One region of the Microbispora sp. CA-102843 genome, then DNA from elsewhere that is predicted to be linked to it. Evidence: riboswitches for the same ligand, from Rfam matches in the RefSeq annotation. Region 1 holds a riboswitch; the other holds the start of a gene.

Evidence for each region. Region 1 has a riboswitch for glycine ahead of gcvT (glycine cleavage system aminomethyltransferase GcvT). Riboswitches for the same ligand answer to the same signal wherever they lie in the genome.
Region 2: linked by a shared signal. The riboswitch ahead of gcvP (aminomethyl-transferring glycine dehydrogenase) and the one ahead of gcvT (glycine cleavage system aminomethyltransferase GcvT) in region 1 are both predicted to bind glycine.

What each region holds. Positions count from the first base shown of each region.
Region 1 covers NZ_JBNJNF010000001.1:7,483,466-7,498,116, reverse strand. Annotated here, with positions in the region: gene ACQEVJ_RS34685 (sensor histidine kinase) at 1-294, opposite strand, end outside; gene ACQEVJ_RS34680 (hypothetical protein) at 857-1,288, shown strand; gene ACQEVJ_RS34675 (esterase-like activity of phytase family protein) at 1,437-2,645, opposite strand; gene ACQEVJ_RS34670 (hypothetical protein) at 2,747-2,884, opposite strand; tRNA gene ACQEVJ_RS34665 (tRNA-Leu) at 2,961-3,034, opposite strand; gene bcp (thioredoxin-dependent thiol peroxidase) at 3,563-4,030, opposite strand; gene ACQEVJ_RS34655 (DUF3618 domain-containing protein) at 4,162-4,488, shown strand; gene ACQEVJ_RS34650 (amino acid deaminase/aldolase) at 4,584-5,759, opposite strand; gene ACQEVJ_RS34645 (DUF6286 domain-containing protein) at 5,961-6,692, shown strand; gene ACQEVJ_RS34640 (hypothetical protein) at 6,694-7,185, shown strand; gene ACQEVJ_RS34635 (hypothetical protein) at 7,114-8,592, opposite strand; gene ACQEVJ_RS34630 (L-serine ammonia-lyase) at 8,639-10,012, opposite strand; gene gcvH (glycine cleavage system protein GcvH) at 10,046-10,438, opposite strand; gene gcvT (glycine cleavage system aminomethyltransferase GcvT) at 10,435-11,526, opposite strand; glycine riboswitch at 11,569-11,664, opposite strand; glycine riboswitch at 11,665-11,762, opposite strand; gene ACQEVJ_RS34615 (AfsR/SARP family transcriptional regulator) at 12,110-12,982, opposite strand; gene ACQEVJ_RS34610 (DUF4240 domain-containing protein) at 13,230-14,036, shown strand; gene ACQEVJ_RS34605 (TIGR04500 family putative peptide maturation system protein) at 14,104-14,651, opposite strand, start outside.
Region 2 covers NZ_JBNJNF010000001.1:5,038,816-5,053,466, reverse strand. Annotated here, with positions in the region: gene ACQEVJ_RS23530 (bifunctional nuclease family protein) at 1-50, shown strand, start outside; gene ACQEVJ_RS23525 (MerR family transcriptional regulator) at 206-823, shown strand; gene ACQEVJ_RS23520 (hypothetical protein) at 897-1,622, opposite strand; gene ACQEVJ_RS23515 (sensor histidine kinase) at 1,791-3,761, shown strand; gene ACQEVJ_RS23510 (response regulator) at 3,758-4,459, shown strand; glycine riboswitch at 4,482-4,575, shown strand; gene gcvP (aminomethyl-transferring glycine dehydrogenase) at 4,757-7,582, shown strand; gene ACQEVJ_RS23500 (hypothetical protein) at 7,674-8,216, shown strand; gene ACQEVJ_RS23495 (hypothetical protein) at 8,230-8,673, opposite strand; gene ACQEVJ_RS23490 (alpha/beta hydrolase family protein) at 8,731-9,333, shown strand; gene ACQEVJ_RS23485 (DUF5999 family protein) at 9,330-9,530, opposite strand; gene ACQEVJ_RS23480 (TetR/AcrR family transcriptional regulator C-terminal domain-containing protein) at 9,855-10,430, opposite strand; gene ACQEVJ_RS23475 (hypothetical protein) at 10,545-10,997, shown strand; gene ACQEVJ_RS23470 (hypothetical protein) at 11,133-11,531, shown strand; gene ACQEVJ_RS23465 (hypothetical protein) at 11,512-11,712, opposite strand; gene ACQEVJ_RS23460 (hypothetical protein) at 11,803-12,012, shown strand; gene ACQEVJ_RS23455 (RNA polymerase sigma factor) at 12,081-13,454, opposite strand; gene ACQEVJ_RS23450 (hypothetical protein) at 13,622-14,005, opposite strand; gene ACQEVJ_RS23445 (AMP-binding protein) at 14,045-14,651, opposite strand, start outside.

The sequences.
Region 1 (14,651 bases):
GAGCACCGCGATGTTGGCGGGCAGGACGACGATGTCGAGCAGCCACTGGACGAAGCTGACGGCGGCGACCACCGCGAACACCTCGCGAGGGTGGTCGCGGCGCCAGGTCAGCGGAACGATGAGCGCGGCCGACAGCAGCAGCAGCCCGGGCACCCCCGCCTGCCGCGCCCCGAGCGAGCCGGCCCGGCTGAACGCCTCGACGGTGATCAGGCTCAACAGCGCCAGCGGGGAGACCGTGAGCGCGTCGACGAGCTTGCTGTGGCGCCGGGTCCAGGCGCGCAGTCTGCCGAACACGTACCCAACCATATGTATCGGCTGCTCAGGAAGGTCTCACCCTTGCGACGGATACGGCGGTACGACTCAGGTCGCAGCCGGACGCCGCGCTTACGCCGTTCTTACGGATCACGGCGCATCCTTGTCCCCGGGAACGCTTCTGTGAAGCGGGTAAAGGGAGATTGGGATGGCGGATCAGGACGCGGCGTCGCGCGGCGCAGGGGACGAGCCGCGCGGCCCGCGCCCGGAGCCGGAAACCGGGCCGGCCGGGTCGAGTGAACCGACCGCGACTAACGGATCGGCGGAGCCCGCAGGGCCGGCCGCGAAGACCGGGCCGGCCGGGACCGAGCTGGTCGTGTCACCTGCGCCGGCCGGGCCGAGCGGGCCGCCCGCGCCACCGCCGCCTCCGAGGAATCCCACATCGGCCTGGACCAGCCCGGGGAACATGCCCGGGGCCGCAGGGCCGCATTCGACTTGGACCGGCCCGGGGAGCACGCCTGGGGCCGCAGGACCGGGTTCGCCCTGGACCGGCCCGGGGAACATGCATGGCGCGGCAGGGCCGCAATCGACGTGGGCAGGCCCCGTGGGCCCGGGCCGGCCCGGACCGGGACCCGGGAGCGCGCCTCCGACCGGCGGCGGCTATGCCTTCGGCCCCGGCGGCGCGGGATGGAACGCCCCGGGCTGGCAGGACCCGAGGCCGCGGTTCGCGTCGGCCCCACGGCCCGGCTTCCCCACGCGTCTGGCGGCTCGGCTGCCCCGCGGACACACCGGGCAACTCGTCGCCGTCGGCGTCGCGTCCGCGCTCGTCGGGGCGCTCCTCGGCGGTGGCATCGTGGCCGTCACCGGCATGGTCTGGGACCGGGTGGACGCGGCGACGAGCTGGGACGCCGGAGCCGACCGGCAGCGTTTCTTCCCCCGCGGCTACGGTCAGGACGCGCCGCAGTCCCAGGACGGGGTTCTGCCCCCCTGGTGCAGGCAAACCGATGCCGGAGTGCGTTGCCAGGGGCCCGGCTGAGGCTTCGCTTCCCGGTAGGCGCGCGCCGGCGGAGGGGCCGGCGCGCGCCTACGGGTTTTCCTGTGCCTTTTCACGGCCTACGGGATCGCTGCGGTTAGCAATCCGTGCGGTTGGGCGATGACAGTGCCCGGGTTCGTCGCCCGGCCGATCACTGGAGCGCGCGCCGGTCGGCGTGCAGGTGCCGCGCGAGCCGTACGGTGATGAACTCGTCGTCGTCGGCCTTGCCCGCCGTGCGGCCGGACGAGAACGGGAAGTTGTTGTCGTTCAGCACGGCGAGAGTGCGGTCGTCGAGCAGGGCCACGTCCTCGATCGTCTGGAAAGGGAAGCGGAACGTCCGGCCGAAGCCGCCGATGCCCTTCGGGTTGGCGAGGTTCAGCAGGTCGGCGACGAGGGTCTTGTCCATGTGGCCGTCGTGGTCCCGGTCCGCGGCGTCGGCCAGGTAGATGCGCTTGAACGCGGCGGCGTCACCCTGCTCGTTGTCCCGCTCGATGACCAGGAAGCGGTGGTCGTCCACCGCGATCGCGTCTCCGATGGCGTTCGAGGGCGACTCCAGCCGGTAGGTCCACCAGGTCGCGCCGTACCTGCCCGTGCGCAGGTCGAAGTCGTACATGCGCAGGTCGCCGGGCGTGTCGCCGTCCACCGTCCCCTCCAGCAGCGGGTGGAGGCGGCGGCCGTCGACCGACCGGGCCATGCCCTCGAACCCCTTGCTGCTGCGGATGTTGGGCTGCCCGCCGTTCAGGTTCGGGTTCTCCGGCGCCATCACGCCGGGCAGCGGGATCGGGGCCTGGAGGAGCCGCCCGGAGGACGAGAAGTGCAGCAGGAACGGGCCGAACTCGTCGCCGATCCAGTAGGTGCCGTCGGACGACCGCACGATCGACTCAACGTCGAAATCGGAGCCGGTGAGCACCCGGTCCGTCCGGGTCAGGGCGAACGGCACGCGCCTGTCCGGATCACTCAGGTTGAACCCGCCGAGCACCTCCAGCTTCCCGGTCCTGAGATCGGGCTTGACGCGGTGGACGCGCAGCAGGAAGTCGGCGCTGTTGGCCTTGTTCCCATAGCCGTTGTCGGACAGCACGTCGTAGGTGCCGTCAGCTCTTTTGACGACTCCGCTGAAGCCCTGGACGGGCTGCCCCGGGAAGGGTGCGGCGATGCCGTTGAACGGCCCGGCCCCGATGGCCGAACCCGAGGGCTCGCTGCCGGGGACGAAGGTCTGGGCAGGCAGGACGGCGAAACCCGTGAGTGTCGCCTGGCCGAAGTCCGCAGGCCGAGGAGTGGCCAGCGCGGGGGAGGACAGCGCGGACGAGGTCAACCCCACGGCCAGAGCCGCGGCGCCCAAGGTGATCGAAAAGCGTCTCATGGCGGGCACGGTAGGGACATCGAGTGACAAAAGCCCCAACACCAGGCGGCCACGGGCGAACAACTGAGCCGCCCCGAGCGCGCGGGAACTCCCTGCGACGGTCACTCCCGCTCGCTCTGGGCGCGGAGCAGAGCGATGGCCGTGCGGATGGCGGACGACCGCGACGGGGTGCCCTGTGTGGCCATGAGACGCTCCAGGAAGGCGAGGTCGTCCGCCGCGACCATCACGGCCATCTTCACGGGCGCACTCTTCCTGCCGCGAGAATCGCTCTCTTCCGCTGAATTCGGTGCGCCGTTATTTTCACTTGAATTTCTGTGGGGCCGGCGGGATTCGAACCCGCACTGTACGGCACCTAAAGCCGCGGTCTCCTGCCGTTGGACTACGACCCCTTTTCCTCTTCCCTTCCCTGCGAAATTCTCCGTCTGAGAATGGCAGTTCGGGCAGAGAAATCTTAGATTCTCTTTTCTGTTGTCCAGCCAGTTTCCGTTGATGTGGTCGATGTGCAATGTCAACGGCCGGCCGTGCCAAGTGCCGCCTATCTTACAGTCTGCGCAGCGGTAGGGGACTCCCACTTCGCGCAGCGCGCGTCGTAGCTTGGTCGGCTTCTCGCGGGCGGCGCCCGAAGGGTTCAGGACCAGCACGTCCGCCGGAAGCCTCCGTCGCGGCGACGTCTGTCCCCGTCTGTGGGCCTGACCGAGGAAGTGGGAGGTGTCGATGCCGAAGTGCTTGAGGCGGCGGCTGATGTGGGCGTGGGTGCCTCCCGACCACGGGATGCCGAGATAGCGCAACACGTCAGCGATGCTCGCCGCCTTCGCTGCGGCCTCGGCCAGCAGCTCCGCGGTGTACTTGTACTTCGCCATGCCCCGGAATTTATCGGCCGGCGCCGACAATTCCGGGAGCGTGGCGAAAGGGGTATGTCAGGAAATCCCCAGCTCTTTCGTGAGCCGGGCGACGTGACCGGTGGCCTTCACGTTGTAGAGGGCCTTCTCGATTTTGCCGTCGGGGTCGATGACGAACGTGGAGCGGATGACGCCCATCACGGTCTTGCCGTAGTTCGTCTTCTCGCCGTACGCGCCGTAAGCCTTGTGCACGTCCAGACCGGTGTCGGACAGCAGCGGGAAGGTGAGCGCGTCGCGCTCGCGGAACTGCCGCAGCTTGGCGGGCTTGTCCTTGGACACGCCCAGCACCACGAAGCCCTGCTCGGTCAGCGAGCCGAGGTTGTCGCGGAAGTCACAGGCCTGCTTGGTGCACCCGGGAGTCATGGCCGCCGGGTAGAAGTACAGAATGACCCGCTTGCCGCGGAACGACTCCAGCGAGACCTCGTTGTCGTCGGCGTCGGTCAGGGTGAAGTCCGGCGCGGCGTCGCCGGGCTGGAGCTTGCTCATCACGTCCTCCGGAAAAGGTGACCCGCGGCGATCGGCGGGCAAGCGTCCAAACTACCGGCTCAGCCGCTGTGCGGGGCGACCGCCGGACCTGGCAGACTGATCGCACACGGATACCACAGGAGGGGGATCGCATGGCGGACACCGATCCCGATGCGCTGGAACGGAAGATCGAGCGCACGCGGGCGGAGCTCGCTCGCACGGTCGACGCCATCGCGGACCGGGTGAGCCCGAAGCGGGTCGCGGAGCGCGGCGTCGAGAAGGCGAAGGCCAACGCGCGCGACTTCGTCGCGTCCATGGAGGACATGGTCCTGGGGCCGCGCACGTACGCCCCGGCCGACGGCGAGGGCGAGCAGCCCGCGGAGTACCCGGCGCCCAACATCGCTCCGGTGCTGATCGGGATCGGCGTGGTCGTCGTCGTGGGGGCGGCCATCGTGCTGCTGCGCCGCCGCTCCCGCTGATCCGCCGCTGACCCGCCGCGGGACGACGCCGCCGTGACGCGATTCACGGCGGCGTCCACGTTTCCAAAGGGACGATCACAAGGCCGGGCCGGCGATCAGAGGAAGGTCCTGCCCTCGCCGCGGTAGGTCGGGACCTCCTCGGTCACCCGGTCGCCCTCGAGGAGGTGCAGACCGGCGAAGCGCTCGCACAGCTCCCCGGCCTTCGCGTGGCGGAACCAGACGCGGTCGCCGAGACGGAGGTCGGCCGCCGCCTCGCCCAGGAGGGGCGTCTGCACCTCACCCGCCCCCTCGTCCGGGTGATATCTGAGCCCCGCCGGCAGGTACGGCTGGGGCAGCCGCGTGGGCCCGGGGGCCCCGGAGGCGGGGTAGCCCCCGCCGAGCACGGTCACGACGTCCGCAGCCGGCTTGCGCACGACCGGCAGGGCGAACAGCGCCGCCGGACGGCCGGTGAAGCCCCGATAGAAGTCGAACAGCCGGGGATGGAAGAACCCCGAGCCCGCCGCGACCTCGGTGATCGCCCGCTCGGCGACGGTCTTCTCGATGCTTCCCGTGCCGCCGCCGTTGACGAACTCCAGGTCGGCGACCTGACGTACGGCCTGCACGATCCGGCCGCGCCGCACGACCAGCTCGCGGCGCGACCGCTCCTGCATCCAGCGCACCGCGCGGCCGTACGGTCCCGGAACGTCGTCTCCCACTCCGGCGATCTGGGCCTCGTACGCCATGAGTCCCGTCAGCCGCAGCCCGGGGCGCTTGGCGATGTACGCGGCGATCTCGGCGGCCTGCTCCGGCTCGCGGATCGGCGACCGCAGCGCGCCCGCCCGGAACACGCCGCCGAAGGCCACGAACGCCGCGTCGATGTCCAGGCACACCCGGATCCGGTGGGGGAGGCGCAGGCTCTCGATCAGGCCGAGATGCTCGGGCGAGTCCACCATGACGGTGATCTCGCGTGCCGCGACCTCGTCCGATCCCAGGGCGCGCAGCGCGGTCCTGTCGGTCGTGGGGTAGGCCACGAGCACGTCCCGCAGGCCGGTGGACACCAGCCACAGCGCCTCGGGCAGCGTGAAGGCCATGACGCCCGAGACGCCGTCCATGGCCAGGACCCGTTCTAGCACGGCCCGGCAGCGGATCGACTTGCTGGCCACCCGGATCGGCTTGCCCCTGGCCCGGCGCACCATGGCGGTCGCGTTCGACCGGAGCGCGTCCATGTCGAGGACGGCGAAGGGCGGCTCCAGGTGGGCCGTCGCCTGGTCGAGGCGCTGTCGGTCGTCCATGGGCGCAGCCTAGTACGGCAGCGCCGGGAAATACATGAGCGCTGTTCACGTTAACCGTGCCCGGGCAAAATCTCCGCCGTGCAGCCGCCATGATCGCGCAAGGCGGCGGGTGACCCGCCCGTCCCGCCGCCGCTCCGTGTACCCATGGTGAGGTGACTACCGAGCGGACCCGGCGCGGTGAGCGGGAAGGGTGAACGGCTGATGAGCGTCGTGCAGGGAATCCTGGCGGGTTCGTCGGCTAGGAGCGCCAAAGGCAGCGGCTCGGGCGCCAAGGGCGCCGGAAGCGGCAAAGGCGGCAAGGGCGCCAAGGGCGCAGGCAGTGGAGAAGGCGCCGACGGCGCCGGAAGCGACACGTACGGCATGGATGACACGAGCGGCAGGGACGCCGCGGCGGGCCGGCGGAGCGCGGTTCGCGTCCTCCGGCCGGGCCGGACTCCGGCCGCCGTCGTGGTCGCCGCCGTGATCGCCCTGCTCGGCTGGGCGATCACCGCTGTGGTCGTCGCCGTCATGCTCGGGGTGTCCCCGTCCTGGCGGCTGCCGCCCCGGCTGCTGAACCTCACGCCGGCCGACCCCGTCGTCCCGGTCGCCGCGGTCGGAATGATCGTCTGCGGGGCGGGACTGGTGGCCCTCGCGCTCGTCCCCGGCCGTCCCAGGCTCATGCCCCTGGAATGCCAGGACCCGCTGCTCGCGATGGGCCTGACCCGCGCCGGACTGCGCCGGACGCTCGCCGCCTCGGCCCGCGAGGTCGAGCACGTCCGGCGGGCTAACGTCCACATCCTGCGCAGGCGGATCGAGGTCGCCGTGGTGGCCGACGCGGACACGACCGGCGCCCTGCTGCGCGAGGTCGGCGCGGCGGTCGGGGACCGGCTGTCGGGCCTCGGCGTCCGGTCCCGCCAGGAGGTGGTCGTACGGCTGCGCAGGAGAGGGGGCTGACATGGGTCCGCGACGCGGGAACCGCCTCGGGCTCTGTTTGGTGGGCCTCACGCTGGTCGCGGGGGGTTTCGGCCTGCTGGCCGCCGCGCGCGGGCGGCCCGGCGCGGCCCTGATCGACGAGAGCGTGGCCGACGCGAGCGTGGTGGACGGGAAGCCGTGGGCGCTGCCCCTGCTGGCGGGGGTGGCCATGGTGCTCGCCCTGGTCGCGACCCGCTGGCTCTTCATGGCGCTCGGCTGGGGCCGGGTCGGCAGCCGTACCGGTGCCGGCATCGCCATGCTCGGCGTGGCGCTGAAGGGAATCGACGGGATCGGCCGCATCTCGGTCAGGCTCGTGCGTGACGGCAGGCTGCGGGTGTCGGTGTCGCTCCGGCAGCCGGCCGACCTGCGGCAGGTGATCAGGCGGCTGGACGAGTCGGCGATCTCACGCGTTCGCCGCGCGGTCGGCCGCGACGACGCGCTTGCGGTCGTCCGTCTGCACGTCCGCCGCCGCTGACCGCCCCTCCCGACGCCACGGCGCGGGGGTCGCCTTCGTGCCGAGGGCGAGCCCGGCGGCCAGGCAGGCGAGCGGCACGACGGGCACCACGTAGCGGTGGTCGAAGGCGGCGATCAGGGGCGGCAGCAGAAGCAGGACCGCCGCCACGGCCCAGGGCAGCAGCGCCGTCCATCGCCGCGCCACCAGCCCGGCGAGCCCGGCCAGAAGGACCGCCGCCAGCAGCGGCCCGCGCAGGAAGCCCTGCTCCTGGTAGGCGCGCAGCCACCCCGCGAACGGCTCGGCCACCTTCGTGTCCCCGGAGCTCCCCTGGTAGGCGGTGGTCAGCTCGGTCGCCGTACGGCCGCCGGAGGCCACCTTGGAGGTGAACGGCTTCACCGAGGCGGGGAACACGTACGCGCTCTGCGTGCCCGGGGCGGGGTAGACCTTCCGGTCCCATTCGAACGCCCACATGGCGTCGTGCAGACCGGTCGCCAGGAAGTCGAGGGGCTGGCTGCGGATCGCCAGCGAGGCGAACTCCCCGGCCAGCTGCTCCTTGTCCTTCTTCACCCGCTGGATGGGCGAGTCGGCGGCCCAGATGTAGGCGGGCGCGGCGAGCCGGGGCTCCGACGGGCACAACACCGCCAGTTCCTTCGGCGGCTTCATGACCGAGCAGTCCGCGAAGGTCATCGTGCGCGACCACAGCCACGTGCTGCTGCCGCCCATCCCGTACGACCCGTGGGCGTCGTGGAACCAGACGGCGTACCCGCCGAGCACGGCTGACGCGGCGGCGAGTCCGGCGAGCGCGGTCCTCCAGCGTCCGGCGAGCAGCACCGGCAGCAGCGCCAGCGCGATCAGGGGCAGCCCGAGGGTGCGGGTGACCGTGGCGCACCCGAGCAGCAGCAGCGCGGCGACGACGGACCACGCGCCGGGCCTGGGGCGCCACAGCAGGATCGTCACGGCGGCCACGACCAGTGCGGTGAACAGCAGGTCCGCCATGGCGAGGTGTTCGAGCTGGATCTGGTGGACGTCGAGCAGCACCGGCGCCGCCGCCAGCGCCGCTCCCCAGCCAGGCAGCCGTGTGCGGCGGCGCAGCACGGCGTACACGCAGACGGCCATGCCGAGACCGAGCAGGTGCTGGACGATCACGACGGCGGTGATGCTCCCCAGCGGGCTCAGCGCCGCCAGGAACAGCGAGTAGCCGGACGGCCGCGAGGGCAGCGGCCGCAGATCCAGGGCCGAGCTGAGGTAGGCGAAGGAGTCGGCCCAGAACCACAGCACGGGCCGGTAGCCGAGCACGGCGAGCGCGCGCAGCGCGACCCCGGCCGCCAGCACCACCAGGAACGCCCGATGCGGGCGCAGCGCCTCGCGCCACCTCACGTGACGGCCCTCCTCCTCGCCGGAAGGCACCACGATATTGGTGAGCCGCACATGCGTCACATTCGAGACGCCGCCGCGCTCGCCGGCGGCGCGAGGCTCAGCACTCGATGACGTTGACGGCGAGGCCGCCGCGTGAGGTCTCCTTGTACTTGTCGAGCATGTCCCTGCCGGTGTCGCGCATCGTCTTGATCGCTTTGTCCAGCGACACGAAGTGTCGGCCGTCGCCGCGCAGCGCGATGCGGGCGGCGGCGATCGCCTTGATCGAGGCGACGGCGTTGCGCTCAATGCAGGGGATCTGGACGAGACCGCCGATCGGGTCGCAGGTCAGGCCCAGGTTGTGCTCGATGCCGATCTCAGCGGCGTTCTCGACCTGCTCCGGCGTCCCGCCGAGCGCCTCGGTGAGGCCCGCCGCCGCCATCGAGCAGGCCGAGCCGACCTCGCCCTGGCAGCCCACCTCCGCGCCGGAGATGGAGGCGTTCTCCTTGAACAGCACGCCGATCGCGCCCGCGGTGAGCAGGAAGCGGACGACGCCGTCCTCGTCGGCGCCCGGAAGGAAACGCATGTAGTAGGACAGAACGGCCGGGACGATGCCGGCGGCGCCGTTGGTCGGCGCGGTGACGATCCGGCCGCCCGCGGCGTTCTCCTCGTTGACGGCCAGCGCGAACAGCGTGACCCAGTCCATCGCCCGCAGCGGGTCGGTCCCGTCGGCCTCGCCCTGCAGCCGCCGGTACAGCTGGTGGGCCCGGCGGCGCACCTTGAGGCCGCCCGGCAGGACGCCTTCGCGGCTGGTGCCGCGCCGTACGCACTCGGCCATGACGGCCCACAGGTGCAGCAGGCGGGCCCGGATCTCCTCCTCCGTACGGCCGAAGGCCTTCTCGTTCTCCATCATCAGGCCGGAGATCGACAGGCCGGTCTCGGCGCAGTGCGCGAGCAGCTCGTGCGCGGTCGTGAAGGCGTACGGCAGCGCCGTGTCGTCGGGCTTGATCCGGTCGGCGCCGGTGGCGTTCTCGTCCACCACGAAGCCGCCGCCGACCGAGTAGTACACCTTCTCGCGCAGCACGGCGTCGTCGGCGTACGCCGTGAACCGCATGCCGTTCGGGTGGTGGGGGAGCGACAGCTTGCGCTCGAAGACGAGGTCCTCGCCGACCACGAACGGGATCTCGTGCACGCCGTACAACGAGACCGTGCCGCTCGCCCGCATCGCCGCCAGCCGTTCGTCGACGGTGTCGACGTCGACCAGCTCGGGCTTGTCGCCGGACAGGCCGAGCAGGACCGCCTTGTCGCTGCCGTGGCCCTTGCCGGTCAGCCCGAGCGAGCCGTAGAGGATGGCCTCGACCCGGGTGACCTTCTCCAGCAGCCCGTCCTGGTGCAGCCCGCGGGCGAACTTGTGCGCCGCCGCCATCGGGCCGCCCGTGTGGGAGCTGGACGGCCCGATGCCCACCTTGAACAGGTCGAAGACGCTGATCGCCATTGACCGTCGCCTTTCACGCGTCTCCGGTGGCCGTCAGGACTCGCCGGAGGTCAGCGCGGTGTACTCCGCGGCCGACAGCAGGTCCTCCGGCTCCTCCTCCACGCGCACGCGGAACAGCCAGCCCTCGCCGTACGGGTCGGAGTTGACCAGCGAGGGGTTGTCCGCGACGGCCGAGTTGATCTCGACGATCTCGCCGCCGACCGGGGCGAAGATGTCGCTCACGGACTTGGTGGACTCCACCTCGCCGACCGCGTCGCCGGCCGCGACCGTGGCGCCGACCTCCTGGTGCACCTCCACGTAAACCACGTCGCCGAGCTGCTCGGCCGCGTACGCCGTGACGCCCACCGTCACGGTGAGGCCGTCCTCGATCCCGGCCACCCACTCGTGTTCCTTGGTGTAGCTCAGGTCGTCCGGAATGGTGCTCACTTGCTCCTCCTGTAGAAAGGCAGATCGACGACGTCGACCGGTTCTTGGCTGCCCCGGATGTCCACGGCCAGGCCACCCTTCTCCAGGGCGTCCTCGTCGACGTACGCCATGGCGATCGGGCGGCCGAGGGACTGCGACGGGGCGCCGCTGGTCACCTCGCCGACGACGGCGCCGTCCCGGGTGACCGGGTAGCCGTGCCGGGGCACCCGGCGGCCGCGCGCCACCAGCCCGACCAGGCGCCGCCTGGTGCCGTTCTCCGCTGCCCGCTCGAGGGCGGCCTTACCCACGAAGTCACCGGGCTTGTCGAAGCGGACGACCCGGCCGAGCCCGGCGTCGAACGGTGTGATCGCCGCGCTCAGCTCGTTGCCGTACAACGGCATGCCGGCTTCCAGGCGCAGCGTGTCGCGGGCCGACAGCCCGGCGGGGACGAGCCCGGCGTCCCTGCCCGCCTCGGTGAGGGCGTCCCACAGCGGCACGGCGTGCTCGTTCAGCACGAACAGCTCGAAGCCGTCCTCGCCGGTGTATCCGGTGCGTGCGATCAGGACGGGCGTGCCCGCGACGACGCCGGGGAGGATGGCGTAGTACTTCAGATCGTCGAGGTCGGCGTCGGTCAGCGCGGTCAGGATCTCGGCGCTGCGCGGGCCCTGCACCGCGACCAGCGCGTACTCGTCCGACCGGTCGGTCACCCGCGCGTCGTATCCCCGGACCCGGTCGGCGAGCTCACGGGCGACGAGGGCGTAGTTGGAGGCGTTGGCGACGACCATGTACTGGTCCTCGTCCAGGCGGTAGACGATGAGGTCGTCGAGGATGCCGCCGGTCTCGTTCACGATCATCGTGTAGCGGGCGCGGCGGGGCGCGAGGACGCTGAGGTGCCCCACGAGAGCGCGGTCGAGCGCCTCGCCCGCCTGTGCGCCGACGACGAAGATCTCCCCCATGTGGGACAGGTCGAACAGCCCCGCGGCCGTGCGCACCGCGTTGTGCTCGGCCGACTCACTGCCGTAGCGCAGGGGCATCTGCCAGCCCGCGAAGTCGGTCAGGGTCGCGCCAAGGCGTTCGTGGACCCCGCGGAGCGGGGTGGATCGGGACATGCGCACCTCGGAAGGACGGATGCTGCGTTTGACTATCGGGCATCCTCCCCCTCTGTCATCGGCGCCTGAGAGCTTCGTCCGATCTTTGCCGGACTTTCACCTTCGGCGAGGCCTTCCGGCCTTCTTTCCAGAGGTCACCTGGCCCGCACGGTCCTTTGCCTTGAGAGGTTCGCGGGGAGGGCTTGCTCCTTCAGGGGCCCTGACCGGATGCCAGGACGCTCTCCCGCACGGGATCACCGGTGTCCTGCAAGCCTAGTGGTTCGCCGCCATCCCCGTAACCGGCTGGATCGCCCCGATTCCCCCGATCGGGGTATCCGTCCCCAGGCCGGCGGGCATCTCGTCCTTCGACTCGAAGCTGCGGGGTGGAGAGCCCCTTCATGCACCTACGGCGGGATGGCCAAGCTCGCGGCGAATGGCGCGGACCTCGGCCAAGTCGTCCGGATCCTTGCCGAGTCTTTCCGCGTCCGCGCGGGCCTGCTCCGGCCAGCGGAGGCGGTCGGCGAGCCTGATGGCTTCCCGCACCACATCCGTGGCCGATCTTCCATCGGCCGTGAGCCGAGCCAGGATCTGCTCGGTCGCCGGATCACAATGCGTGATCGGATTCGCGCGGCGGCCGATGCCCCGCACGGAGACGCATCAGGGCGGACGAAGGGTCGTCGCCGGTGAGGATCCGCTGGTGGAGGGCCTGGGTGTCGGGGGACGGCTCGGTGCCGAGGCGGTCGACCAGGGTGCGGCGCAGTCGCTGGTAGGACGCCGAGGCGTCGTGGGTGCGGCCCGACCGGTGCAGCGCCAGCATGAGCTGCCGATGCGGCCGTTCACGCAGCGGATGGCGCCTCGCCCACTGGGCGAGGCCGCCGACGATCTCGTGGTGGTGCCCGAGCGCCAGTCGTACGTCGAAGAGGTCCTCGGTCACCGCACGCCGGTCCTCGTCGAGCCGTTCGGCCCACCCGGAGAGCTCGTCCACGTGCGTCATGCCGAGCAGGGCGTCGCCCCGCCACAGGCTCAGCGCGTTCTCGAACATCCTCGCCGCATTGTGGTAATCGCCATTGTCGCGAGCGATTCTGCCATGTGCCGCGAAATGGTTGAATACTGCAGCATCCACGGATCCGGGCGGGACGGAAAGAAGGTACCCGCCCTCCACGGTGTGCAGCGGAGAAAGGTCGGGGTCGCGCGGCGAGAGCCGCCGCCGCATCTGTGCGATGTAGGTGGTAAGATTCCGCGGCGCCGATTTAGTGGGACAGTGATTCCACAACAGATCGATGAGTCTGTCCCGGTGAACCGCGATATTCGGATTGAGCAGGAACAGTGCCAGTAGCTGCCGGTGCCTCGGGGCGAGCCCGGCGATGACGTCCCCCGAGGGTTTCATGGCCAGGAACGGTCCGAGCACGGCGTATAACACGGTTCCCCTCGCACGAAAGCAGCGTGAACGCGCCGACGACGCGGCTTTGATCGCCATTTGACCATATCTCTCTCCGACGGCTTGCGTCAAAAATATGTCGTTTCTATGTCCGTCGCTACGGAGCACATAAACGCCGCCCTGGGAGCCGCAATGCCGGCCCGGCGCGCTCCGATACGCCGATAAGCCAAATGAAATCGGTTACAGATCAAGCTCGCGCCGACTGTCCATGCCGGCGATGTGAGAGTGTGACGCCGATTACGCGATGATCGGCGCGGGGCGGCGCCGGCCCGGGGAGGTACGGCTTATGACGGACGAGGATTTCTGGGAGCTGATCGGCACGCTCGACGGGGTGGTCGACGAAGACGGCGCCGATCTGCTGGGCGAACGCCTGTCGTCGCTGGGCGCGGAGGAGGTGGAGGCCTTCTGCGCGCGTCTCGCCGGAAAGGTGCGTGCGCTCACCGGACTCCCTCTTGAGGGGCGTCCGGTTCCCGACGTCAGCGACGAGGGCCGGCCGCCGATCCCACTCGTCGGGGACGCGTACGAGAACCTGCTGTACGCGGTGGTCGCCGCCGGGCGGGAGCGGTACGAGGCCGTGCTCGCCGATCCGGCGGTGGCCGAGGGCGAGGAGTGGGACGCGGGGGAGACCGAACTGCTCGTCGATGTCGTCGCGACCGTGCTGTGGGGTGTCGCGGGCCTGGACTGGTACGAGGAGTTCGACCCTCTGCTGTCCGGACTGCCGGCGGACGGACGGTGGTACGACACACGCCGGGGCTCGGCCTGGAAGAGCGCGCCGCGACAGTACGAGAACGCGGCCCACGCGCTGGACCGGGCCCTGAACGACTCCGCCGAATGGCGCGCCTGGTGGAGCCAGACTGGGCTGCGCAAAATCAAGGTCGGCGTCGCCGTCAACGCCGACAGGGGCCTCGAGAACGTCGAGCGCGGCAGGACGATCGCCAGGGCCGAGTTCAGGATGGGCCGCTCCTACTTCGGCGATAGCGACGCCGCGGGACTGAGAGCGCTCGCGGTGGAGGAGGGCACGCGCATCATGGGCGCGATCGCCCGGGCGCTGGACATGACGCCGCCTCCACCGCTTCCGTCCTCTTCCCGCTGAGCTGTTCCCGCTGACCTGTTCCCGCTGAGCTGTTCCCGCTGACCTGGGGGGGGCGGGGGTCCGGCGCTCACCGGGCCGCGGCGGCGTCGCCTCCGGTCGCGGGGGCCCGCATGGCCTGGTTGACGGCGTCGGTGCGCCGGGCGTCGCCCCACACCCACTCCACGTGGGCCTCGCGCCGCCGATCGGCCAGCCATTCCTCGAAAAGCCGCTGTTCGATCCCTCGCCGGGTGGCGTCGTCGAGAACGGCGGGCCTGACCTCCACCACGTGGGTGACCACGGGGTCGGGTCCGTACGGGCCGAGGACGTCACCGGGTGCGGCGTTCGCCGCCCGCGGGCCGAGTTCGGCGCGGAACAGCCGGCGCAGGCGGGCGTCCGCGCCGTGGTCGAGCGTCTCGGCGGCGGCCGAGGCGAGGGGATCGGCCCCGCCGTCCCGCAGCCGGGCGGCGGCGGCCTGGGCGGCCTCCAGCCGGGGATAGCGGAGGGACAGCACGCACAGCCGCTCATAGGAGCCGGGGCCGGCGCTGAAAAGGCCGCCGGCGCGGTCGCCGACGACGCGCCGGCGCAGCCGGGCGATCCCGGCCTCCTGGGCCACGATGTGCTCCAGGCCGGCGTGGT
Region 2 (14,651 bases), 2.4 Mb from region 1:
GCGAGTTCCTGGACAAAATCACACCGGAAGACTTCGGCCGGGCGGGCTGACGTGCCGGACGATTTCGGGAGATTACGCTTCACGACGCGCCGGACGGGGTCGTTGACTGACGATGGCCCCGGTCCTACGGTGCAAGGGAAACCACGGTTGTAATTCACGAACCCCCAGATCAGACCGTGGGATGAGAGAAAGCCGGAGGTCCGCAGTGGCGGTCAGCAGCGGCGAGGGTAAGTCGGCCGGCCAGCACGACCCGGTTCGGCAGGCGGCGCGCGAGCGCGCCGGCGAACAGGGCCTGCTGTTCGACGAGCAGCCGACGGCGCTGCCCCAGGGCATCGGATACCGCGGGCCCACGGCGTGCGCGGCGGCCGGAATCACCTACCGGCAGCTCGACTACTGGGCCCGGACCGAGCTGGTGCTCCCGACGATAAGGGCCGCCCAGGGATCCGGGTCCCAGCGACTGTACAGCTTCCGCGACATCCTCGTCCTGAAGGTCGTCAAACGTCTTCTGGACACGGGGGTCTCCCTCCAGCAGATACGCACCGCCGTACGGCATCTGCGCGACCGCGGTGTCAACGACCTGGCCCAGATCACTTTGATGAGCGACGGCGTGAGCGTCTACGAGTGCACGAGCGCCGACGAGGTGATCGACCTGCTGCAGGGCGGCCAGGGCGTGTTCGGCATCGCACTCGGGCGGGTCTGGCGGGAGGTCGAGGGATCGCTGGCCGAGCTTCCGGGTGAGCGCGCGGAGGCCGCTCCGGATGCGGAGGGGGACTATCCGGCGGACGAGCTGGCCCGCCGAAGAAAGGCCCGCAGGACCGGCTGAACGGACGCCCCGGCGACCGCTCGAAGCCGGGCGGGCCGGGTGAGCGGAGGCCGGGGCGGGTTCCCGAACGGGGTCAGGCACGCGCGGCAGGCCGCGCGGGGGGAAGGTCGAACTCGTCGTCGCGCATGCGCAGCAGGGCGACGGAGGCGCCGGCGAAGCCCACGGCCGCGACCAGCAGGCCGATGCCCGACGCGACGTGTCCGGGCATGAACGGGTGCGTGAACCCGCCGGCCGCGAGGACGATGCCCATCCAGGCCGGCGCCGCGCCGCTGCGCCAGAGCGCGAGGCCGAGCAGCAGCAGGCCGATGACGATGCCCACGATGAACAGCAGCCCCGCCACCAGTTGCACGGGGTCGTCCTCCAGGGCACTCTGGATCTTCGCCATGGTCGCCACGTCGAAGCCCCGCGTCACCGTGAGGTACGCGAGGTCGTCGCCGCCGCGGGTCAGGGGGAATCCGGCCAGGTCGCCGAGCAGCGCGAGGAGCGCGCCCGCCGTGGCGAGCCGGGGAGCGCCGCGCCGGGCCACCCAGGCCACGGCGAACGTGGCCGGGATCAGCCCGACCAGGAACGGCAGGCCGAACCAGCGGATCAGGCCCGCCAGCTGCTCGTGGGCCGCGTACGCCGCGACCGTGGCCTCGAACGACTCGCCGCCGTCCACGGGGCTGAAGACGTAGTGCAGGCCCATGCCGAGCATGGGGAGCGGGGCGACGACGGCGAGCAGCACCCGCCAGAAGCCGCGCACGTCCCGCAGCGGTTTGCGCGGGGCGGTGGCGGCGCGGGTGCCGGTGTCCGGCTGCATGATGGTCCTCCTGGAGAATCCGAGGGCTGTCCGATCGAGTCCGAGGGTGGGCGCGCGGCACTCCCGCCGTCGTGGGAGCGGACTCCCGATCCCGGTCCCGGAGCCGCCCGCCGATCTGGGAGCGCGCTCCTATGGCTGACGGGAGCGGCGGGACCCGATGATGAGCCCATGGCAGTCAGGCGGGCCGGCCCGGTCGCGGTGGGCACTTTCACGGCGGTCGTGGTCGCGGCGGCGTGGGTGTCGTGGTTCCTCGGCGGGCTCACCTTCGCCGACGCGGCCGACGACTCGTACCTGTTGACCAACAGCGCCCAGGCGCTGACCTTCACCGCGTTCGGCGCGCTCGTGCTGGCGTACCGGCCCGGGCACCGCATCGGGCTCCTGTTCGTGGCGTACGGCGCCTGCTACACGCTGAGCGTGGCCTGCCTCGGGCTGCTCTCCGGCGCGGTGGAGCTGCCGGAGGGGTGGGCGCGGGCGGTCGAGCTGTTCGGCGTCACCGTGTGGATCCCGGCGCCGACCGTCTGCCTTCCGCTGATCGTCCAGCTGTTCCCCGACGGCAGGCCGCTGTCGCGGCGCTGGCGGCCGCTGGTCGTCGCCACCCTCGCCGTCCTGCCGCTCACACCGGTCCTGACCCTGCCCCTGGCGGCGGGAGTGGCCGAGGGCGGGCCGGCCGCGGGCGCCCCGCTGCTGCCCGCCGTGGCAGGCGAGGCGGCCCGGCGTCTGGTGCCGGTGTTCGCCGCCGCCGACGCGCTGGTGCTGCTGGCCGCCCTCGTCGCGCTCGGCCTGCGCACCCGCCGGTCGCGTGGGGCGGCGCGGCTGCGGCTGATGTGGCTGTTGTGGGCAGTGGGCCTGTTCGCGGCGCTCAACCTCCAGCGGATGGTCACGACCGACGGGCCGGTGCTGTTCCTGCTGACCCTGCCGCTGATCCCGGCCGCAGCCACGGTGGCCATCCTGCGCCACCGGTTGTACGACATCGAGCTGATCGTCAACCGGTCGCTCGTGTACGCGGTGCTCACGCTCGGCGTCGTGGTGGCGTACCTGGGCATCGTCGCGGCGCTGTCCGCGCTGGCGCAGGACCGGCTGTCGGCCACCCCGCTGATCGCGACCGCGGTCATCGCGCTCGCCTTCGCACCCGCCCGCTCGGCCGTCCAGTCGGTGGTTGACCGGGTCCTGTACGGGCAGCGCCGCGACCCCGCGGCGGCGGCGGCCCGGGTCGGCCTGCGGCTCGGCACCGGCCTCGACGGGGTGCTGCGGGCCGTGTGCGAGGCGCTGCGGCTGCCCTACGCCGCGGTCAGCTCCGACGGGCGGCTGGTCGCCACGTACGGCCGGCCGCCGCAGCTGCGGCACACCGTGTCGCTGGAGGTGGCCGACGGGCCGCCCGCCGACCTGCTCGTCGGGCTGCGTGCCGGAGAGAGCCGGCTGTCCGGCGCCGACCGGCGCGCCCTGGGGTTGCTGGCCGCCCCCGTCGGCCTGGCCCTGCAGGCGGTGCGCCTGTCCGAGCAACTGGGCGAGTCCCGCAAGCGCATCGTCGCCGCACGGGAGGAGGAACGCCGGCGGCTGCGCCGCGACCTGCACGACGGCCTCGGCACGGTGCTCACCGCGGTGACCCTCAAGGCCGATGCCGCTCACAACCTGCGCGGCACCGACCCGGAGCGGAGCGGGCGGCTCCTGCTCGACCTGCGCGCCGACCTGACCACCGCGATCGGCGACATCCGCCGCCTCGTCTACGACCTGCGCCCGCCCGACCTCGACGAGTTCGGGCTCGTCGGCGCGCTGCGCCAGCGCGCCCAGCAGTCCTGGCGCCGCGAGCACGCCGGGTGCGTGGTCACCGTCGACGCCCCGGACGACCTGCCGCCGCTGGCCGCCGCGGTGGAGGTGGCGGCGTACCGCATCGCCACCGAGGCCGTCACCAACGCGCTGCGCCACGGCCCGGCCGCGGCGTGCCGGATCCGCCTGCGCGCCGACCACGCGCTGCACGTGGAAGTGAGCGACGACGGCGCCGGCGGCGTCGGCGCCTGGCCGCACGGCGTGGGCCTGCGCTCCATGCACGAGCGGGCGGCCGAACTGGGCGGTACGCTCACCGCGGGCCCCACCGACCGGGGAGGCCGCGTCCACGCCCGGCTACCACTGGAGCAGTCATGACCGCCGGGGAACCGATCAGGATCGTCGTCGTCGACGACCACCCGCTGATGCGGGAGGGGCTGCGCGCCCTGGTCGCGTCGCTGCCCGACATCGTGGTGGTGGGCGAGGCCGGCGACGGCGACGCCGCCCGCCGCGAGGTGCAGCTCACCCGCCCCGACGTGGTGGTCATGGACCTGCACATGCCGGACACCAACGGCGTGGAGGCCACCCGGGCCATCGTGCGCGCCGTGCCCGCCACCCGGGTGCTCGTGCTCACGATGTTCGAGGACGACGAGTCGGTGTTCGCCGCGATGCGTGCCGGCGCCTTCGGCTACCTGGTCAAGGGCGCGCAGCAGGAGGAGATCATCCGGGCGCTCCGGTCGGTCGCGGCCGGGCATGCCGTCTTCGGCCCGAGCGTGGCCCGCCGGATCATCGACTTCTTCGCGCAGGGCGCGTCCCTCGCGCCGGGCTCCGATCCTGTCCCCGAGCCCTTCCCCGAGCTCACGGTGCGCGAACGGGAGGTCCTCGACCTCATCGCGGCCGGCCGGTCCAACGCGGCGATCGCCCGGCACCTGTCCATCAGCGGAAAGACGGTCAGCAACCACATCACCGCCATCTTCGCCAAGCTGGCGGTCGCCGACCGGGCCGAGGCCATCGTCCGGGCCCGCCAGGCCGGCCTCGGTTTCGCGCAAGGCACGAGTCGGGCCGATAACGGATAGCCGGTAGAGTGGGTATGGCCGACGACCTCGTGCGGGAGAGACCCCTGGCCTTTTCAGGGGCGCCGAAGGAGCAAACCTCCCCGGAATCTCTCAGGCATCCGTACCGCACGGACGAGGCGACTCTGAAAAGCAGGCCCGTCGGCCAGGCGGCGCCTCACCGAAGGGGAAAGCCGGGCTCGACGGCCCGGTGAAGCTCTCAGGTCCGATGACAGAGGGGGAGACCGCTTCACGACCGGCCGCGCCATGCAGGCGCCGGGCGGTCGCCGCAGGTCTCAACCCGCTCAGGAGGCCCCTGTCATGACCGATCGGTCCACGCTTCGCGATCTTTCCGCTCCGCCCTTCGCCACCCGTCATATCGGCCCCTCCGAGGCCGGCCGCGCCCGGATGCTGGAGGCAGTCGGCTACGAGTCGGTGGCCGACCTGCTCGCCGTGGCCGTGCCCGAGGCGATCCGCACGCGCGGCCCGCTGAACCTGCCCGAGGCGGTGGGGGAGGCCGAGGCGCTGGCCGAACTGCGCGCCCTCGCCGGCCGCAACCGCGTGCTGACCCCGATGATCGGCCTCGGGTACTACGACACGATCACCCCGGGCGTCGTCCTCCGCAACGTGCTGGAGAACCCGGGCTGGTACACCGCGTACACGCCCTACCAGCCGGAGATCTCCCAGGGGCGGCTGGAGGCGCTGCTGAACTTCCAGACGGTCGTGTCGGACCTCACCGGCCTCGACGTCGCCGGCGCGTCCCTGCTCGACGAGGCGACGGCCGCGGCCGAGGCGATGACGCTGGCCCGCCGGGCGAGCAAGGTGAAGACCGACGTGTTCGTGGTGGACGCCGACGCGCTGCCGCAGACCAAGGCCGTGCTGGCGACCCGCGCCGAGCCGCTCGGCATCACGCTGGTGGAGTCCGACCTCGCCGGCGAGCTGCCCGAGTGCTTCGGGGTCCTCGTCCAGTACCCGGGCGCGAGCGGGCGGGCGGCGTCCTTCCGCGCCGTCGCCGAGCGGGCGCACGCCCAGGGGGCGCAGCTGGTGGCCGCGGCCGACCTGCTGTCGCTGACCCTGCTGGAGTCCCCGGGCGAGCAGGGCGCAGACATCGCCGTCGGCTCCTCCCAGCGCTTCGGTGTCCCGCTGGGCTACGGCGGCCCCCACGCGGCGTACATGGCCGTCCGAGAGGGCCTTCAGCGGCAGATGCCGGGCCGCCTCGTCGGGGTCTCGGTGGACGCCGACGGCCGTACGGCCTACCGGCTGGCCCTGCAGACCCGCGAGCAGCACATCCGGCGGGAGAAGGCCACCAGCAACATCTGCACCGCGCAGGTCCTGCTCGCCGTCATGGCCTCGATGTACGCCGTCTACCACGGCCCGGAAGGCCTCAGGAGGATCGCCCAGCGGGTGCACCGCCACGCGGTCGTCCTCGCCGCCGGGCTGCGCGAGGGCGGCGTCGAGATCGTCCACGACGAGTTCTTCGAGACCGTGCTCGCCCGCGTGCCCGGACGGGCCGCCGAGGTCGTGGCCGCCGCCGCCGAGCGGGGCGTGAACCTGCGCCTGGCCGACGACGACCACGTCGGCGTCGCCTGCGACGAGAAGACCACCACGGACCACCTGCGGGCGGTCTGGGCGGCGTTCGGCGCGTCCGGACTCGTGGTCGAGGACCTCGACCGGGTGACCTCCGACGCGCTCCCGGCCGGCCTGCAGCGGACCTCGGACTTCCTCACCCACCCGGTGTTCCACTCCCACCGGTCCGAGACGGCGATGCTGCGCTACCTGCGGCGGCTGCAGGACAAGGACATCGCGCTCGACCGCTCGATGATCCCGCTGGGCTCCTGCACGATGAAGCTCAACGCGACCACCGAGATGGAACCGATCACCTGGCCGGAGTTCGCCTCGATCCACCCGTTCGCGCCCGCTGAGCAGGCCGAGGGGTACGCCGAGCTGATCGCGACGCTGGAGGGCTGGCTGGCCGAGGTCACCGGCTACGACCGGGTGTCGATCCAGCCGAACGCGGGCTCCCAGGGCGAGTTCGCCGGCTTGCTGGCCATCAGGTCCTACCACCGCTCCAGGGGCGAGGGCGGCCGCGACGTGTGCCTCATCCCGTCCTCCGCCCACGGCACCAACGCCGCCAGCGCCGTCATGGCGGGCATGCGGGTGGTCGTGGTGGCCTGCGACGAGAACGGCAACGTCGACCTGGCGGATCTCACCGCCAAGATCGACAAGCACCGCGACGCGCTCGCCGCGATCATGGTGACGTACCCGTCCACCCACGGGGTGTACGAGGAGACGATCGTCGAGATCTGCGAGCGGGTGCACGAGGCCGGCGGGCAGGTCTACGTCGACGGCGCCAACCTCAACGCGCTGGTGGGCCTGGCCAAGCTGGGCGAGTTCGGCGCGGACGTCTCCCACCTGAACCTGCACAAGACCTTCTGCATCCCGCACGGCGGCGGCGGCCCCGGCGTCGGCCCGGTGGCGGTCAAGGCCCACCTCGCCGAGCACCTGCCGGCGCACGTGTCGGCGGCGCCGTACGGCTCGGCGGGCATCCTGCCGATCTCCTGGGCGTACGTCAGGATGATGGGCGCCGACGGGCTGCGGCAGGCCACCGAGCAGGCGATCCTGTCGGCCAACTACCTGGCTCGGCGGCTGGCGCCGCACTACCCGGTGCTGTACACCGGCCGGGACGGCCTGGTCGCCCACGAGTGCATCGTCGACCTGCGCCAGATCACCAAGGAGACCGGCGTCACGGTGGACGACGTGGCCAAGCGGCTGATCGACTACGGCTTCCACGCGCCCACGATGTCGTTCCCCGTCGCCGGGACGCTCATGATCGAGCCGACCGAGAGCGAGGACCTGGCCGAGCTCGACCGCTTCGCCGACGCGATGATCGCCATCAGGGGCGAGATCGCGAAGGTGGCGTCGGGCGAGTACGACAAGACCGACAACCCGCTGCGCAACGCCCCGCACACGGCCGAGTGCCTCACCGCCGACGAGTGGGCCCACCCGTACGCGCGGGCGGTGGCCGCCTACCCGGTGCCCGGCCTGCGGGACGACAAGTACTGGTCGCCGGTGCGCCGCATCGACCAGGCGTACGGCGACCGCAACCTCGTCTGCTCCTGCCCGCCGCTCGAGGCGTACGAGGACTGATCAGTTCAGTATGTCGGCCCCGCCCGGCGGCCGGTCTCGTTAAGATCGCGGTGATCGTTTCTCATCACCTGCGACCATGCGAGGCCCCTGTATGACGGCCATCGATTCCGGGCGGCGGTCCGACCGGCTCGACCACGCACGCCGGCTCGCCGAGGGCGGCGACCTCGACGGCGCGGCCGCGATCTTCGCGGAACTCGCCGCGGACGAGAACGCGCCGGACCGCGGCGAGGCCGGCGAGGGCCTGTCCGTCGTGGTCGAGCGGATGGCCGAGCGGCTGCTTGAGGACGGCGAGCCCGAGAGGGCCGCCGACGTCCTGCTGGAGGCGCTGTCGGTCAGCGCGGTGGCCGACCCGGCACGCCTGCGGGTGCTGCTCGGCATGGCGCACCTGGAGATGGCGTGCGCGCAGTTCGCCGGGGCGGTGGAGGACAGCCGCCAGGAGGGGGCCGACGCCGGAACGGGCGCGCTCGCGATCGAGCTGCTGGCCCGTACGCTGCCGCTGCGGGGCCGCGACGCCGACGCGGAGACCGTGTGGCGCTACGGCCTCGACCACCCCGACGAGGCGCTGGCCGAGCAGGTGCGGCTGCGCCTCGGGCGGGACGTGCGTCCCGCCATGGAGGAGGGCGTCGAGGCCTGAGCCGGGAAGTGGCTCAGCGCTGGACGCGGCGGCTGATGGCGTAGGCGAAGTTGACCGCGATGATCCCGCCCCAGGACAGGAGCAGGCCCGCCAGGCCGGCGTTCCCCACCGCGATCCCGGTCAACGGGATGCCCAGGGCCAGCGACCCCATGGCCACGCCTACGGCGCTGTCCTTCTGCTTGACCGGGGGCCCGGGCGGCTGGTGGCGCAGCTGGGCCGCCACCTCGTTGCGCACCCGCGCGGCGATCTCCACGTCGAGCTTGTCGAGGAACGAGTCGACCAGCGCGTCCTCGTACTCCGGGCCGAGGTCGCGGCGGGCCGCCATGACGGCGCGCAGGTCCTCGCGGGTCGAGGGGGCCGCCGTCGGCGGAGGGACGGGACGCCCGGTCGTGGGCGGCTGCTGCGATGCGATGTCCGGCACCATGACATTCTCGCCCCTTACACGGGGGACTGCCATCCTCCGATCGGAGGGTCGGGTCCTCCTGCTCCGGTCGGACCCGATACCGTCACCGGCATGGAGATCGACACTCCGCACGGCCGCGCCCTGGCCGAGGTGGACGAGGCGGCCGATCCGCGGCTGCTGCTGGTCCTGACCCACGGGTCCGGGGGAGGTGCGGACGCCCCCGACCTTCTCGCCGTACGAGACGCGGTGCTGGCCACAGGGGGGACCGTCGCCCGGGTGGTGCAGCCGTTCCGGCTGCGCGGCGCGCGAGCGCCGGGGTCGGCGGTAAAGCAGGACGAGGCGTGGCTGTCGATCGTCGCCGCGCTCCGCGAGCGCCACCCGGGCCTGCCGTTCGTCCAGGGCGGGCGGAGCAACGGCGCGCGGGTCGCCTGCCGCACCGCGCGCGCCGCCGGGGCCGATGCGGTGGTGGCGCTCGCGTTCCCGCTCCACCCGCCGGGCAAGCCGGAACGGTCACGTGCGGAAGAGCTGCGGCAGGCGGGGACCCCCGTGCTCGTGGTCAACGGGGATCGGGATCCGTTCGGCGTGCCGGACGAGAAGGACGCCGCATGTCTCGTGGTCCTCCCGGGGGAGGGGCACGAGTTCAAGAAGGACCCCGCCCGGGTGGGCGAGGTGGTGGCGCGGTGGCTGCTTCCGCCTCTGTCGGTGGAGGGCTAGGCCGCGCTGATGGCCATGTCGGTGGGGCGGTGCGGGGCGATGACGCCGCCGTCGGGCAGCAGCTCGCCGGTGTCCTCGAACAGCACGACGCCGTTGCAGAGAAGGCTCCAGCCCTGCTCCGGGTGGCAGGCTATCGTGCGGGCGGCTTCTCGGTCTTTCGCGTCCGCGGTGGGACAGGCCGGTTCATGAGGGCACATCGCCGGGGCTCCGTGTCTTTATCGTTCGCTCTTTTTTGTCTTCCTGGCGTCCGTGGGGTATGACGCACACCACACTGGACTACACCAGTTTGCGGCTCGGCGGCATCCGTACGACATAGTCCGTTCGGAGCATTTCCGCCGGTCGGGCAGGGAACCCGGCCGCACCCCGAGCAGGCTCACGCGCACTGATGTGACCTAGTACACAAGAATGCCCCATTGGAGGCAACGGTCCAGCCTCGACACGCCGACGGCCGGGTAACCGAGAGATCACAGATTCCGGCCACCAGGAGTGACCGATGCGGACGGCCCGGAAATCCCCAGGTCTCAGCCGCCGAGGCCGGCGATCAACGCGTCGAGGCCGTGCTCGAAGTCGCGCTCGCCCTCGGCGGTGCGCGCGTCGCGCACCTCGGCGTCCGGGTCGGCCCACCCCGACTGCTGGACCTCCACCGCCACGCTGCCGAACACGTAGGCCCGAAGCGCGCGGACCGCTCCCGCCGGGTCGCCCGCCCCCGCCTCGCGCAACTGCTCGGTCTGCTCCCCGATCGCGATGAGGGCCGACCCCTTCGGCGGCTTGGTCAGGGCCAGCGACAGCACGCCCGGGTGCTCGAGCAGCGCGGCACGGCTCGCGCGGGCCCAGGCGCGCGCCCTGTCCTGCCAGGTGGTGGCGGCGGCCGGATCGACCTCCACGGTCGTCACGTGCTCGGCGAGGGCGTCCATCAGCGCATCCTTGCCCCGCGGCAGGTGGTGGTAGATGGCCATGGCCTCCACCTGGAGGGCGTCGCCGAGGCGGCGCATGGTCAGCCGGCGCAGGCCCTGGCCGTCGGCGATGTGCAGGGCGGCGTCGATGATCCGCTCGCGGGACAGGGGGACGGGTGGTCGCTTGGCAGGCACGGCGATCATGCTGCCATATCGAGCCTTACTTCGTAAAGGGCGGCGCACCCTGCGGTACGGGCCCCTGCGCGGAGCGCGTACGCTACCGGTTGGGACGCGAGTTCGATACCGAAGGGGCTGACGATGGCGTTTTTCCGTCCGCGGGTGAGCCGGGAGGCGGAGGTCCGCTACCACGCGGATCTGGAGATCCGGAAGGACTTCGACCACGTGCTGGAGAAGGTCCGGGTGGCGCAGCGGCGGTTCCAGGAGGCGAAGGCGGCGGGCGTGCCGCTCCCCGAGCTCCGTGAGGCGGCCCTGGGCCTCGACTCCGCCCTGACAGAGGCGCTGCGCGCCGCGGAGGCGGGCCAGCGCGCCACCTTCGGCGTGAAGTCCTACGACAGCAGGATCGCCCGGCGCAAGGCGAAGGCCACCCCCAACGGTGCGCTGTGGACCGACGAGGTGAACCGCCTGCGCACGATGCGCGAGGCGCACCGCCTCAGCGGCATCCCCCGGGTGCCCCGCGCCTCCAAGACGGGCGACCCCGCCCGGCTGACCCCGCGCGACGTGCGCAAGGGCCTGGCCGCCGCGAATCACTAGGCACGAGCAGGCCCGCACAGGCCCGTCCGCCGGCCCGCCGGGGTTCTTCAGCCCCGGCGGGCCGGTCGTCGTTTCCGCCCCGGACGCCCGGACCTCCTCGGCGTCCCTGTCTGGTTCGTCCTCGGCTACGAAGAGGTGCTGCACGTCCTGCAGAACGCGGGCGACCGGTGGAGCAAGTGCGTGGCCAACTGGCGGGCGTACACCGAAGGCCGGGTTCCCGCCGACTGGCCGCCGTTGGCCCTCCTCGCGGCGGACAACACCGGGTTCCAGGACGGGGACAGGCACCGCATGGGCCGCGCGGCCTGGGACGCGGCGCTGCGGCCATACCAGGACCCCGCTCATCCGCAGGCCCAGGCGATGGAGCGCGCCATCCTGCGGTACTGCGACGATCTCATCGACGTCGTCACGGAGGGGTCGTCCTCCGGGCTCGCGGACCTGTTCGCCCAGTACGGGCGGCCGCTGCCGTTGATGGTCGCCAACCACCTCCTCGGCGTCACCCTCGAGCGCGGGGACGCTACGCCAGGGCGGACGTGAAGCTGGGGGGCTTCACGATCGCCGCGGGCGACCCCGTGCTGCTGTCCGTCGCGGCGGCGAACAACGATCCGCAGATCGCCTCCGCGCTCAGCGACGACACCGTGCGCAGCACCCGCACGCACCTGTCGTGGGGCGCGGGCCCGCATCGGTGCCCGAGCCGGCGGCTGGCCACCCAGCTCACCACCATCGCCGTGCGCCGGCTGCTGGAGCGCTTCTCCGCGTTGAGACTCGCCCTCTCGCCCGATCAGCTGCCCTGGCGTCCTCTCCCTTCATGCGCGCGCTGCGGTCCCTCCCCGTGCAGTACGAGGTCCGCCAGGGCTTCGCCCCGCCGCCTCGCCGGGAGTCAGGCGCGGACGGCGACTCCGCGAGCCGGCCGGAGGACGTTCCCGGCGACGGCGACAGGAGACCCTCCCGCCCCGCACTGTGGGTGTTCCTCCACCGGCTCCGCGGCGGCAGGCGGGACGACCACCAGGCCGGGTGAAAAGCAGTACGGCCCGCACCCCCTGAGGGCGCGGGCCGTACGGACGTCTGGTTCAGCTGGCCCAGGTCTCAGCTAGCCCAGTCGAGCAGCGGGCGGGTGTTGCTCGGGTGGCGCAGCTTGGACAGCGACTCCTTCTCCAGCTGGCGGATCCGCTCCCGGGTCAGGCCCAGGTGCTTGCCGATCTCGTCCAGCGTGTGCGGCTTGCCGTCGGCCAGGCCGAAGCGCAGGCTCATGATCTTGGCCTCGCGCGGCGACAGGTTGCTCAGCACGCCCTTGAGCTGCTCGGCCAGCAGCTGCCGGTCCACGACCTCGGACGCTTCGGGGGAGTCGACGTCCTCGATGAGGTCGCCGATGCGGGTCTCGCCGTCCTCGCCGATGGTCGAGTCGAGGCTGATCGGCTGCCGGCTGGTGCGCAGCAGCTCCTCGATCTGGTCCGGCGTCTTGTCCAGCTCGACGGCCAGCTCCTCCGGCGTGGGCTCCCGGCCGAGCCGCTGGTGCATGTCACGCTCGACGCGCGACAGCTTCGACAGCATCTCCAGCACGTGGACGGGCAGCCGGATCGTGCGGGCCGAGTCGGCGAAGCCGCGCTGGATGGCCTGCCGGATCCACCACATGGCGTAGGTCGAGAACTTGTAGCCCTTGGTGTAGTCGAACTTCTCGACGGCGCGGATCAGGCCGAGGTTGCCCTCCTGCACGACGTCGAGCAGGGCCATGCCGCGGTCGGTGTACTTCTTGGCCACCGAGACGACCAGGCGGAGGTTGGCCTCCAGCATGTGGTCCTTGGCTCGCCTGCCGTCCTCGATGACCCACTCCAGGTCCTCACGTACGTGCGGCGGCAGGTCCCCGCTCTCGAGCGCGGTCTCCAGCTTGTACTCGGCGTACAGACCGGCCTCGATGCGCTTGGCCAGCTCCACCTCCTGGGCGGCGGTGAGCAGGGTGCGGCGGCCGATGGACTTCAGGTAGGTGTGCACCGAGTCGCCCATGACCGAGGAGGTGTCGTCGAGGTCGAGCGTCTCGCCGTCCTCCGCCTCGGCCTCGTCGGCCTGGAGCTCCTCGTCGTACGGCTCCTCGTCGGCGGCCTTGCCCGCCTTCTTCGCGGCGCTCCTTGAGGCCGGCGTGTTCTTGGCCTGCGCCGCGGCCTGTGCGGCCCGGCGGGACTTCCTGGCCGGCGCCTTGGCGGCGGTCCGCGCCTCGGCGGCCGCCTCGGTCTGCGCGCCCGGCTCGTGCTCCGCGCCGTTGTCGGAGGCCAGGTTCACGCCCGCCTCGGTGAGCTCGCGCAGGATCGAGCGGCCCTCGACGGGGCTGACGCCGGCCTTCGCGAAGGCCTCGCGCAGCTCCGACAGGGAAAGGCGACCCTGTGCACGGCCTCGCTCCAGTAGCAGGTCGAGCGTCGTCGGGGTCGCCTCGCGATCGAGCGAGGCCGCCACGGCGGTCCGGGGCATGAGGACACCTCCTCCTTGCGGAGTTCATCAGTTCGAATGCTTGCGATCGGGGCGCGGCGTCCGGCGGCTCAGCGCACCAGTATCAATAACGCTCTCGCGCCTGGTTTGTTCCCTCACCCCGCGGGGGAGGCTGTCGAACTCGCCCGGCGGCCGGGTCGGCGGCCGGGTCAGTCGGGGATGATGCTGACGCTGACCTCGGGCACCGGCATGGGGTTCGCGCCCTGGATGCGCTCGGGCGTCCAGTAGTCGGCGACCCCGTTCGGGTCGTCCGTGAGCTCCTTCAACACCACGTCGGGGTCGACCTCGGGGGTGGACCGCGGCCCGGTGAGGTCGCCGTCGCCGGAATCGTCGGGGGAGACCTCGACCGATCCCCCGTGGCCGCCCGCCCCAGGGCCGAGCTTGGCGGCGGGAGCGTCGCCCACCTTCGCGACGTCGTCAAGGCGGCCGGCGAAGGCGGCGGCGGTGACCGACGCCCCGCCCACGATGACGACGCCGACGAGCACGGCGGAGGCCATCATCTTGTGGGCCGGCGTGAGGCGGATCGGTTGCATGCGGCGTCCCCTTCCCCCGCTCTCATAGACGCACGACGGTCATCCGCGGTTCCGGTTCTTGAGTTCGACCATATCGGGTTTGCCGTTCGGCAGGAGCGGGATCTGGGACACCAGCTCGACGGCGCGCGGCGCGGCATAGGCGGGCAGCCGCTCCTTGGAGAAGGCCCTCAGCTCGCCGAGAGTGACCTCGCCGGCATCCCGGGGGATCACGACGGCGACCACGATCTCGCCCCACTCGGGGTCGGGCCTGCCCACCACCACGACGTCGCGTACGGCCGGGTGGCCGGCCAGGACCTCGGCGACCGCGCCGGCCACGACCTTCCGGCCGCCGGTGTTGATCACGTCGTCGGCCCGGCCCAGCACGGTGAGCCGCCCGTCCTCGATCGAGCCCAGGTCGGAGGTGACGAACCAGCCGCCCTCGAAGGGCCGTTCCTCGCGCAGGCGGTAACCCGAGAACAGCACCGGGCCCGCGATCCGCACCCGCCCGTCGCCGCCGATCTTGACCTCGACGCCGTCGAGCGGCACGCCGTCGTACACGCACCCGCCGCTCGTCTCGCTCGAGCCGTACGTGGTGACGATCGTGGCCCCCGCCGCGTGGGCCTCGGCCAGCAGGCCCGAGGACGCGGCGGCCCCGCCGAGCAGGATC